DNA from 2 places in the Magnetovibrio sp. genome. Region 2 is predicted to be linked to the other one. Evidence: riboswitches for the same ligand, from Rfam matches in the RefSeq annotation. Region 2 holds a riboswitch; the other holds the start of a gene.
What was found. Region 2 has a riboswitch for S-adenosylmethionine ahead of VIN96_RS04665 (nitrite/sulfite reductase). Riboswitches for the same ligand answer to the same signal wherever they lie in the genome.

Region 1 (5,604 bases), on a different contig from region 2:
ACAAATCCTTTACGTTTGGCTGCATCGCAAAAAAAGGCAGGTTGTCCCATATCAACACCAGCAAATCGAACTCCTGGTTATATGGGTCAATCCCAGAAAACGGGGTATCCAATATTTCAGAAAGCTCCCGCACGATACTTCTCGCATCCTCTTTTTCATGATCTTTCAACTCTACGAATGCAAAACGAACTTCTTTTTTCAGACCGAAATAATCGAATCCCGACAATTCCTTGTTAAAGATTTCTTTCGGCATGAAGTCTGGAACCCGGTCGAGGTGCAGATCGGGAAACATCGCCCGCAGATGGTTTTCGACCTGGGTGCGCGGATAAGGGCTTTCCGCCCTAGCCGCTTGACCGGCAACGGTGCAAAGCATCGCGACCAGCGCACAGGCCTTCATCACACGTTTTATAATTTGCCAGCCCATCGTCCCGCCCCCTTATCGTGCCGCTTAAACAGAACTACGAAGCTGCTCCATGACCCGGTCGGTCAGCAGCTTCATTTTCGGTTTGTAGGCCAAACCGGACCAATCTTTGTTGTTGAAAATCGCACGCAGCACGGCCCGGTCGATGGGCGCGAAACCGTTGTGGCGCTTTTGCACGGAACGCGGATTCATCACCGAGGGCTGGATCACATGGCTGGCCCTGGCCCCGGTCAGGGCGTGAAACATTGCAAAACGAATTTGCGCATCGAAAGAAAACCGTTCCGGCGCGCTCAAGACATCGCGTTCCGTCGCCACCACCACAAGGGGCTCGCCCGTATTGCGCATATACCTTTTGGCTTGGAAAATGGCGCCGCCGGTCTCAGCCTTACGCAAATCTTGGATATAGTCTTGTTCAGATTCCGAGCCCGACTTGAGCAGTTTTTTATAAGCCGGATACATAGCTGCAAATGGCAAGTTGTCAGGAACCAAAATATATAGGTCAGCGGCATCTTTGTTGGGGTTGACCCCTACCGCAGGAAATTTCAAAACTTCGTCGAACAACTCAAATAAAATGGCATTCCTATTATCTCGCTCAAATGATTTCACATCATAAAAAGAGAAACGAATGCGCTCATTCTTTGCAAATACATCAAAATCCATCGGCCCCGCACCGGAAAAAACCGCCGACATAGCGCCTAGTCCAAGATCTGGAAACATCGCCCGCAGATGGTTTTCGACCTGGGTACGCGGATACGGACTTTCCGCCTTGGCGACGCCATCGACTGTGATGCTCAGCGCCACGACCAGGGCGCAAGCTTTGATCAGCCGTTTGAAAAAGGGCCGTGTCATCCCATCACAATCCCCGGCCGGTGCTTTGCAGATAAGTCATCATGGCGTTGAGCAGCTCTTCGCGAGCGCGCTCAGTCGGCAGAGCGTTCCAATTGTTGTTGGAATACAGAACGTAGATCAGCGCTTCGTCCAAAATGGGAAGTTCCGTGAATTCCGGCAAATCCGGGACGGAAGCTTGCACGGATTCATATACCGCCCCACCCTTTTTCGTGCCCGTGAGCATGAAAAATACGATCTGCATCAAGTAGCGGCGCGGCGGGATATAGGTGCCGCGCTTCGCCCAATGGTTTTCCGCCAGCGCGGAGGCCGCGATGATGGTTTGATCGAGATCGGACGTTAAAAAATTGGCAACCAGATTTTTACGGTTTTCCGCCACCTGATTGAGAGTTTCCACATACGCATCGTCCGCAACGTCGCCTTGCATGCGCGGTCTGTAATCCGGCGTCATGGCTTCGAAAGCCACGTTCTTCACATAGTCGATGGTGAGGTTGGCGGTTTCATCGTCGCCTTTGCGCAATGCGTTCCCCGTGAATTGATCGAAGAGATCGAAGACGGCTTGGGTGTCGGCACTGCTGAGACCTTCCATGCCTTTCACCAGCCACGTCACATCGCCCCTGAAACGCCGAACCGGTGTGTCGTCGCTGTAGGTCAAATCGATGTAGGTCCGAACGCTTCTGCGGTCGTACGCTTCGTCCGCGCGCACGGAAGAAACAAAACTGGCGCTGAACAAGACCGCAATCAATGCGGCGATGGACAAGGCGCGAAACGGGGTCGGCAGGGATTTCAGGACGGGCATTTGAACCTCACGAACATGAACGTCCTTAAATTCATACCCACCCAGGGCGGAACAGTCCAGACACACTTCGCCCTGTCGTTGCAAGCAGAGTATATGTTCGCGCCTTTTCTGTCAAGGATTTTTTACCTATTTTCGTTTTCCCCCGCACCCCCGCGCGCAAAAACACCGCCCAGCGCGTTGGCATGGGCGGCGTTTTTTTTCGATGCGAAGATGCAGACGGTTAAGCCGCCGTGCCGCCGACGGTGAGGTTTTCGATGCGCATGGTCGGCTGACCGACGCCGACCGGCACGCTCTGGCCATCCTTGCCGCACATGCCGACACCGGTATCGAGCTTCATGTCGTTGCCGATCATGGTGACGCGCTTGAGGTCTTCCGGCCCGTTGCCGATCAATGTCGCGCCTTTGACCGGGGCGGCGATTTTACCGTCTTCGATCTTGTAGGCTTCGGTGCAGCTAAAGACATACTTGCCGGACGTGATGTCGACCTGACCGCCGCCGAAGTTGACCGCGTAAAGACCGTTTTTCACCGACTGAATAATTTCCTCAGGCTCCATATCGCCCCCCAACATATACGTGTTGGTCATGCGCGGCACCGGGGCATGGGCGTAGCTTTGACGGCGCCCGTTGCCGGTCGCCTCCATCCCCATCAGGCGCGCGTTCATGCGGTCTTGCATGAAGCCTTTGAGGATGCCGTCCTCAATCAGAACGGTGTTCGACGTCGGCGTGCCTTCGTCGTCGATGCTGAGCGAGCCGCGACGGTCCTGCATGGTGCCGTCGTCGACCACGGTGACGCCCTTGGCCGCAACGCGTTCGCCCAACAGGCCGGCGAACGCCGAGGTCTTTTTGCGGTTGAAATCGCCTTCCAAGCCGTGGCCCACCGCTTCGTGCAGCAACACGCCCGGCCAGCCGGGGCCGAGCACCACGGTCATTTCACCGGCCGGGGCGGGCACGCTATCCAAGTTCACGATGGCTTGGCGCAGGGCTTCGTCGGCGATGTTGGCCCAGTTTTCCGGGGTGATCCACTGCGCGTATTCGGCCCGGCCGCCCGCGCCGAACGAACCGCTTTCCATGCGCCCGTCCTGTTCCACCACCACCGAGACATTGATGCGTACCAGCGGGCGGATGTCCGCCGCGCTGTGGCCACCGGGGCGCAAAATCTCCACGGCCTGCCAGTTGCCTGCGAGCGAGACCGACACCTGTTTGACCCGCGGGTCCTTACCGCGCACATACGCGTCGATGTCGCCCAGCAGCTTGACCTTGGCGTCGAACGCCATGCCTTGCAGCGGGTTCATGTCGCCGTACAGTTTGACGTTGGTGCCCTTGGGGGCCTCGGCCAAGGTGCCGCCGTGACCGTTACAGACGGTCTTTACGGTTTGCCCGGCGCGCTTGATGGCGTCCTCAGACAATTCCGTCGCATGGGCATAGCCTGCCGTTTCGTCCGCCACCGCACGCAGGCCGAAACCTTGGGCGGTGTCGAAATTGGCCGACTTCAACTGGCCGTCGTCGAACAACAGGCTTTCGGATTGGCGGTATTCCAAAAACAGCTCGCCGTCGTCCGCCCCGCCGAGCGCCTCTTCGACAAGGCCGGTGACGCGGCCCCGGTCCATGCCGGTATGTTCGAAGAAAAGCTGATTGGTGGTCGCGGAATTGGACATGAGCGGTCTCCGTTAGATGTGCGCCTTCCCGTATGCCAGAGGGGGCGCGGCGCTGCAAGGGTCGCACCGCATATATAGGGTTTTAATCGCGCTTCGCCAGCGCAGGAAAATCTTGACGATTCGCGTCTGGTTCGACATGTTATGGCGTGAACTACGTGGTGATTTGGCCGGTCGGCTTGCGGCCACGTAAAACAATCCGCTAAAAGGCCGAAGCAACGGGAAAGCAAATGTAATGCCCTGGCCTTCGGTCCGGGCTTTTTTTTGTTTTTTTGAAGGATAACCGGAACATGCCCCAATCGAGCAACAGCAGCAACAAACCTGACACATCGTCTTGGCGTCCCGCCACCCAACAAGTGCGCGGCGGGCTGGAACGCACGCCCTACGGTGAAACCAGCGAGGCGTTGTTCCTGACGTCGGGTTATGTCTACGACAGCGCCGAACAGGCGGAACGGTCCTTCACCGGCGAGGAAGACCATTATGTTTATTCCCGTTACGGCAACCCGACGCTGAGCATCTTCGAAGAACGCCTTGCCGCCGTCGAAGGCGCGAAATTCTGCAAAGGCACCTCTAGCGGCATGGCCGCGGTGTTCGCCGCGCTGGCCGCGCATCTGAAAACCGGCGATCGCATCGTCGCCGCATCGGCGCTGTTCGGGGCGTGTTACCACGTGATCAACGCGATCTTGCCGCGTTGGGGCATCACCGCGGAATTCGTCGACGGCACCGATTTGAACGCTTGGGCCAAAGCACTAAGCACACCGGCGCAAGCCGTGTTCCTGGAAACGCCGTCCAACCCGGCGCTGTCGATCACCGACATCGCGGCGGTCTCGGACCTGGCGCATAAGGCCGGTGCACTGGTGGTGGTCGACAACGCCTTCGCCAGCACCGTGTTGCAGCATCCCCTTGAACTGGGCGCGGACGTGGTGACCTACAGCGCCACCAAACACATCGACGGCCAAGGCCGTTCGCTGGGCGGGGCGATCTTGTCCAACAACGAAGACTACATGGAAAATACCGTTGCGCCGTTCCTGCGCCAGACCGGCCCCAGCCTCAGCCCGTTCAACGCCTGGGTTCTGCTCAAAGGGCTGGAAACGGTCGAACTGCGCGTCACCCGCCAATGCGACAATGCACTCGCTGTGGCGGAATTCCTCAGCAGCCAAGACGCCATCGAACAGGTGATGTATCCGGGCCTCGCATCCCATCCCCAGCACGATCTGGCGATGAAGCAGATGTCCGGCCGTGGCGGCACCATCGTCGCGTTCAACGTCAAGGGCGGCAAGAACGCGGCGTTCAAGATCATGAACAAGCTGAGCATCATCGACATCTCCAACAACTTGGGCGACGTCAAAAGCCTGATCACCCACCCCGCCACCACCACCCATCAAAAGATGACCGTGGACGAGCAATTGGCGGCGGGCATCACGGCGGGCACCATTCGCTTGTCGGTGGGTATCGAGGATGTGCGCGACCTGATCGACGATCTGGCCCAAGCTTTGGCCTGATTTAGCCGCTAGGCCTTGGCGAACGGCGTTTAATCCCCTACATAGTCTGGGGACCACTTCCAAACTTTAAGGAACACGATGCCGGATTCCATCCAAGACAAGCTCAACCTGTTGCAAGACCTGATCAAGTCCGCCCAATCCCAAGGCGCGGACGCGGCGGACGCGCTGTTCGCCGAAGGCACGTCCCTGTCGCTGTCGTGGCGCATGGGCGAGGTCGAACAACTGGAACGTTCCGAAGGCATGGATTTGGGCCTGCGCGTGTTCGTCGGCAAATCCCAAGCCATCGTGTCGTCGTCCGACATCGGCAAGCGGGCATTAAGCGAATTGGTCGAACGCGCCGTCGCCATGGCCAAGTCGGTCCCCGAGGATCCCTTTGCGGGTTTGG
Region 2 (5,604 bases):
GTCAAGGCCTTGCGCACCGGGTCGGTCATGCGCGAATAGGTCAGCGCGATCAGCGCCAACACCGCCAAGGCGGTGGCGCTTTCGATGATCACGCGGCCGGCGTTGGGCCACGAAATGCCGAACGCGTCTTCGAACAGCGCGATGTGCGGGGCGAAGAACAAGAACGCGACGAAAAAGGCCAGGTGGAAAATATAGCCACCGATATAGGTGATCGGTGCGAACTTCACCAAGCCTTCGCGCGGGAACGAGCGCGAGAAGATGGTCTTGATCCCTTGGCCGACCGGGCTGCCCTTGGCCGGGGCCATGTCGGTCTTGCGCCCTAAGGTGATGATTTCGACGATGCGCAAGATGATACCGCCGAGAAAGATCACGAGCGCGATGTCGAAGCCGGGGCCGCGCGCCCACATCAGAAGGTCAAATGCTGGATTGTTCATGATGATTTCTCCAGATCGTGGGCATTAACGGTTTCGTGCGCCTTGGCGGCTTTGGCCTTGCCGGCCTTGGCCAACAAGGCGCTGGCCACGCCGATGGCGGCACCGCCCGCGACCGCGGCCACGCCCATCTTGCGATAGTCGCCCGCAGGCACCGACAGCGGTTTGTAGAACCCGCCGCCGTCCCAGAAGTCCGGTTCCGTACAGCCGAGGCACGGATGGCCCGCTTCGATGGGGAAGCTGACGCCGTTGTTCCATTTCACCGTTGCGCAAGCGCTCTTGGTGGTCGGGCCTTTGCAGCCGAGCTTGTACAAGCACCAGCCCGCGCGCGCGCCTTCGTCGTCGAAGCCTTCGGCGAACTTGCCCTTGTCGTAGAACGGACGGCGATAGCAGCGATCGTGGATGCTTTCGCCGAAGAACGCCTTGGGCCGTCCCAATTCATCCAGTTCGGGAATGCCGAAGGTCAGGAAATGCGCCAACACGCCGGTCATGACCACCGGAATGGGCGGGCAGCCGGGTACGTTGATGATCGGCTTGTCCTTGATGACTTCCGACACCGCCACCGCCCCGGTGGGGTTGGGGTTGGCGTGGCCGATGCCGCCGTACGCCGCGCAGGTGCCGACCGACACGATCGCCGCCGCACCCGCCGCGGTTTCCTTGAGCATGTCCAGGTTGGAAATGCCCGCGATGCACGAGAAGGCGGGGTCCTTAATGGGGATCGAACCGTCGACGACCAAAACGTAGTTGCCGTAATTTTCCTTCATCGCCTGTTCGCGGGCCGCTTCCGCCGCATGGCCGGAGGCCGCTTGCAGGGTGTGGTGATAATCCAGCGAGATGGCGTTGAAAATCAGGTCTTCGATGGTCGGCGAATGCGAGCGGGTGATCGCTTCGGTGCACCCGGTGCACTCTTGAAACGACAGCCAGATCACAGACGGCCGCTTGGCGGTTTCCAGCGCATGGGCGACACGCGGCACCATGGCGGGTGAAAGCGCCATCAGCGAGGTCAGCGACGCGCAATACTTCATGAAGGCGCGGCGGCTGATGCCATGGGTTTTCATCAGTTCCGGTAACATTGGTTTATTCGCCATTTCAGGATACCCCTCTGGAATTACCGATTGTCGTCAGACTTGGTTTCGGGCGTGTCCAGGCGCTCGGACAAGGTCGCGAGACCTCGTTCGGCGTCTTCACGCTGCGTTTTGAGAATATCGGGCATAAAGGTGATTTCGATGAAGCGCGATTGTTGCTCGCCGTTATCATCGAAGTGGTCGACGCGCCACACGCCGGGGATCGAGGTCTCGCGCACATGGCTTTCGCCCATGATCGATAGCACAGCATGCACTTCACCGTCGCCGAGCACCTCGTTGAGGATACGGTCATCGCCGGGCGCGAACGGAATGGCGCCGAGGTCGATGACGCATTCCGTGCCGCTTTCGAGCAGTTTGGTCAGTGCGTGTTTGATTTCATGCAGGACCGGCGAGGCGTTACCCGTCGCCACAAACGACAGCACGTCGTCGATGGCGTCGCCGACGGACTCACCGCCCAAGGGCGATGCTTTGGTACTTGATGTGTTGCAATCCATGGGTGACGATCCCCTAAAACGAAACCCGTGACTCCCCCAATTGCTAAGTCTAGACCAAAGACAATTGTCTGGCAATTTATTCACAAAAAAATAACGTAAATTCTTAAGGGGAATCTAAATTAGATTATCGGTATGTTCTAATTTAAGTGATTTTCCAGGAAGCTAGCAGGCTTTGGATGGCGTCTGCAGCCTTGGGAACGGCAGATTTGACGGCGGGGGTTAAATTCTCTCCGACCGTGAGCACGGCGGGCTGGATTCCCACCAACGCACGGCATTCGGGAACCGCTTCACGCAGGCGTAAGCCGTCGAGGATGTCGTCGAGGCCGATATCGTGCGGGCTACGGCCGCGATGACGCAGGAAATAGTCCATGTCCTCGCCCTCGAAGACCTGCACCGCGCCGGGTTCGCGGTCGAGAAGAGCGGCGTCCACCACGATCATGGCGTCGGCGTCTTCCATGTCGATGAGCAATGTCAGGCCCATGGTGCCGCCGTCCATGAGTTTCAGGTGGGCGGTGCTGACAGGGGGATTTTCGCGCAGATGTTCGACCACATGCACGCCCACGCCTTCGTCGGTCAGCAAGATATTGCCGAGCCCGAGAATCAAAATCGTGTCTTCACTTGTCACCATGGCGGCGAGCATACATAGTTCTGGGTACGGAACCAATGAAAAGGACGTGACGGTTTTATGTGTTTGACGGTGCCTATGAAAATCGAAGCCATCGAAGGCCAACGCGCGCGCTGCACCGCCTTGGGCGAAGAGCGTTGGGCAGATCTGACGTTGATGGCCGACGCGCCGCCGAAGGTGGGCGAATACATCATCGTGCACATGAAATTCGCCCAGCGCGTGGTGGCGGAAGACGAGGCGTTGAAGTCTTACGAGTTGTTCGGCGAAATCCTCGACGCCCTCGACCAAGCGGGTTGACGCTTTGATGACGACGACCATGCATCAAGGTCCCAAACACATTATCGGTATCGTCGGGTGGAGCGGCAGCGGCAAGACCACCTTGCTGTCGGATTTGATTCCGGTTCTGACAGAGCGGGGCTACACGGTTTCGACCATGAAGCACACCCATCACGATTTCGACATGGACCGCCCGGGCAAGGACAGCTATCGCCATCGCGAAGCCGGTGCGAAAGAGGTCTTGCTGACCTCACGTAAACGCTGGGCGTTGCTGCACGAATTGCGCGACGAGCCGGAATATGAAATCGACGCCTTGATCGCGCAAATGGCTGCGGTGGACATCTTGTTGATCGAAGGCTTCAAGTCCCATAAGTATCCAAAAATCGAGGTCAATCGACCATCGCGCGGCAAAGACCTGTTGTGCCTGACGGACGACAGCGTGGTCGCGGTGGCGACGGACGATAGGTTCGATGGGGTGGGCGTGGTGCAGATCGACCTCAACGACGTCGAGGCGGTGGCGGATTATATCGTCAGCTATCTAAGGCTCGAAGCATAACGCCCCGCACCAGGGCCCGATGTTGAGGGTAGGGTGCGCGCATCGCGTCTTTGAGACGCCCATGTGAGCCGTTATCCGCAGCTCAGTGATATGTGCCTTCGTTCAGGCGCCCTTGGATCTCACGCATAACGCCGTGCCAGGAATTGTCACGGCAAACGCGAAGGGCATCTTCTACACCCAAATGAAGGACCAAGTTGTCCGCAAAGAGGGCGATTTCGTTGCCCGTGTCCTCACGGACTTTCAGGTCGTGCCTCATGGTGGCCTCCTTAAGTCCTTCGGCCGTTCTTGGCCGAGGTCCAGTATGGCCTGCAAAACCTTTCCATGAGTTTAAGAGATCTGAAAATTATCGTTTGGATTCAATGTGCGAATCGAGGCTTTGCGAATTGTTTACATCTTGAACGACAAGATGAGCGTTCCCCAGACGGTAAGAAGGAATCGAGCGATGACCTTAAAAACCGACGGCGACGATTTTTGGGACCGCGTCGAGCATGATATGCGGGTCACACAGCCGACCAGCTATTATCTACACGCCTTGATGATGCGCATCGGCATCGTGGCGGTGTTGTTCACCGCCGTGTATCTGGTTTTGGGCACCTTGTTGGAACCGGCGCGGGGGTATTTTCTGTCCAACATCGAGCTGAAAATTCATCCCATTTACTGGGCGCTCGCCGGGGTTCTGTTCATTCTCGGCGGTGCATTTCTGCGTTTCCGCGCCATGGGGCCGATCATCGAAAAGCTTAAAAATGAACCCTAGATGCAATAAAAACAAAATTATAATGTATATTAAAAATAAAGAACATAAAAATATGATTCAATAGTTGACTTAAACACAGCATACGTGTTTTATAAGCGCCATCGGGTTGGTTCGGCCCGGGGAGTGGTGTGGTGCACCATGCCCAAATCGACCCGCGGTGATTTGAGGGGGCAGCTTGCGACCGCGTGAACAAATCGAGGCTAAAGCGCCGCGGAACGGGGTTTCGCGGGTCCATTTTGACCAGAGGCGGGTACACCGATGCATACGATCAACCCACGTTCACACTTCCGAATGTCCATTTCACCTGAGTTTGCGCTGTGTAAGTGAGCGACGGCCGTTAAGGCCTTCGCGCACCTGATCTCAGCTTAAGACGATTTTTGCCGGGCCGTTTATGGCGGTCCGAAGAGGGGACACGTGTGTCCTCGGCTCAAAGGGATGAAATGATGACCGACCAACACCTCAATACCGATTTTGACGATTTCGCCAGCCAGGACTTGGCTTCCGAGAGCGATATCGGCGCGTTTCGCGCCGGCATCGCACACTACATCAACGGCGATTGGGCCGAAGACCGATGGAAGACCTTTCGCTTGCGTTTCGGCATTTACGAACAGCGTCAGGCGGGCGAACACATGATGCGCATCAAACAACCGGGCGGACGGGTCAGCCTGGACCAAGCGCGCACCATCGCACAAGCTAACGCGGCGTTCGGCGGCGGCGACATCCACATCACCACCCGCCAAGGGGTGCAGTTGTACTTCATCGCGCTGAAGAATTTGGCGCCTTTGATCGAAAGCCTCAATGTCGGCGGCGTCAGCACCCGCGAAGCGTCCGGCAATACCTTTCGCGCCATTGTCGCTTGCCCCCAGGCCGGGTTCTGCGGATCTGAACTGACCGACGCGGCCGAGGTGGCGGGGCGTTTGAGCCGATCTTGGCTGCGCCATCCCTTAACCCAGCACATGCCGCGCAAGCTCAAGACCACGGTGTCGGGTTGCGGTCACGATTGCGGTCTCAGCGCCATTGACGATCTGGGGTTCATCGCCACCCAGCGAGACGGCCAAAACGGTTTTCGCGTGGTGGCGGGCGGCGGCCTCGGCGCGCAGCCTTCCGTGGCGGTCGAACTGTTCGATTTCGTCACGGAAGATGCCTTGCCGATCGTTCAAGAAGCCGTGGCGCGGATTCATCAGGCGCATTCGTCGCGCGAGGATAAAAACCGCGCGCGGGTGAAATTCCTGGTCAAGCGGTTCGGCGCGGAGGAGTTCGTGCGCTTGGTGCACGAACAGTTCGACGCCATCCGCGATTGGCAACGGCGCGCATGGACGGGTGTGCGATGGCGCGATGGCGGCGATACATCGGGCGCGGACGTGCGCATCGAAGTGCCGCTCG

Region 1: it holds a riboswitch for S-adenosylmethionine, as region 2 does, so the genes downstream of both, metZ (O-succinylhomoserine sulfhydrylase) here and VIN96_RS04665 (nitrite/sulfite reductase) in region 2, are expected to answer to the same signal.

What each region holds. Positions count from the first base shown of each region.
Region 1 is NZ_DATCTF010000008.1:1,355-6,958, forward strand. Features, by position in the region: gene VIN96_RS04075 (hypothetical protein) at 1-424, opposite strand, end outside; gene VIN96_RS04080 (hypothetical protein) at 449-1,222, opposite strand; gene VIN96_RS04085 (hypothetical protein) at 1,275-2,066, opposite strand; gene tldD (metalloprotease TldD) at 2,287-3,720, opposite strand; SAM riboswitch at 3,866-3,943, shown strand; gene metZ (O-succinylhomoserine sulfhydrylase) at 4,008-5,219, shown strand; gene VIN96_RS04100 (TldD/PmbA family protein) at 5,298-5,604, shown strand, end outside.
Region 2 is NZ_DATCTF010000009.1:65,874-71,477, reverse strand. Features, by position in the region: gene VIN96_RS04705 (hypothetical protein) at 1-434, opposite strand, end outside; gene VIN96_RS04700 (hydrogenase small subunit) at 431-1,519, opposite strand; gene VIN96_RS04695 (hydrogenase expression/formation C-terminal domain-containing protein) at 1,540-2,010, opposite strand; gene VIN96_RS04690 (hydrogenase maturation protease) at 2,153-2,638, opposite strand; gene VIN96_RS04685 (HypC/HybG/HupF family hydrogenase formation chaperone) at 2,696-2,932, shown strand; gene mobB (molybdopterin-guanine dinucleotide biosynthesis protein B) at 2,940-3,467, shown strand; gene VIN96_RS04675 (hypothetical protein) at 3,550-3,723, opposite strand; gene VIN96_RS04670 (hypothetical protein) at 3,910-4,221, shown strand; SAM riboswitch at 4,366-4,445, shown strand; gene VIN96_RS04665 (nitrite/sulfite reductase) at 4,665-5,604, shown strand, end outside.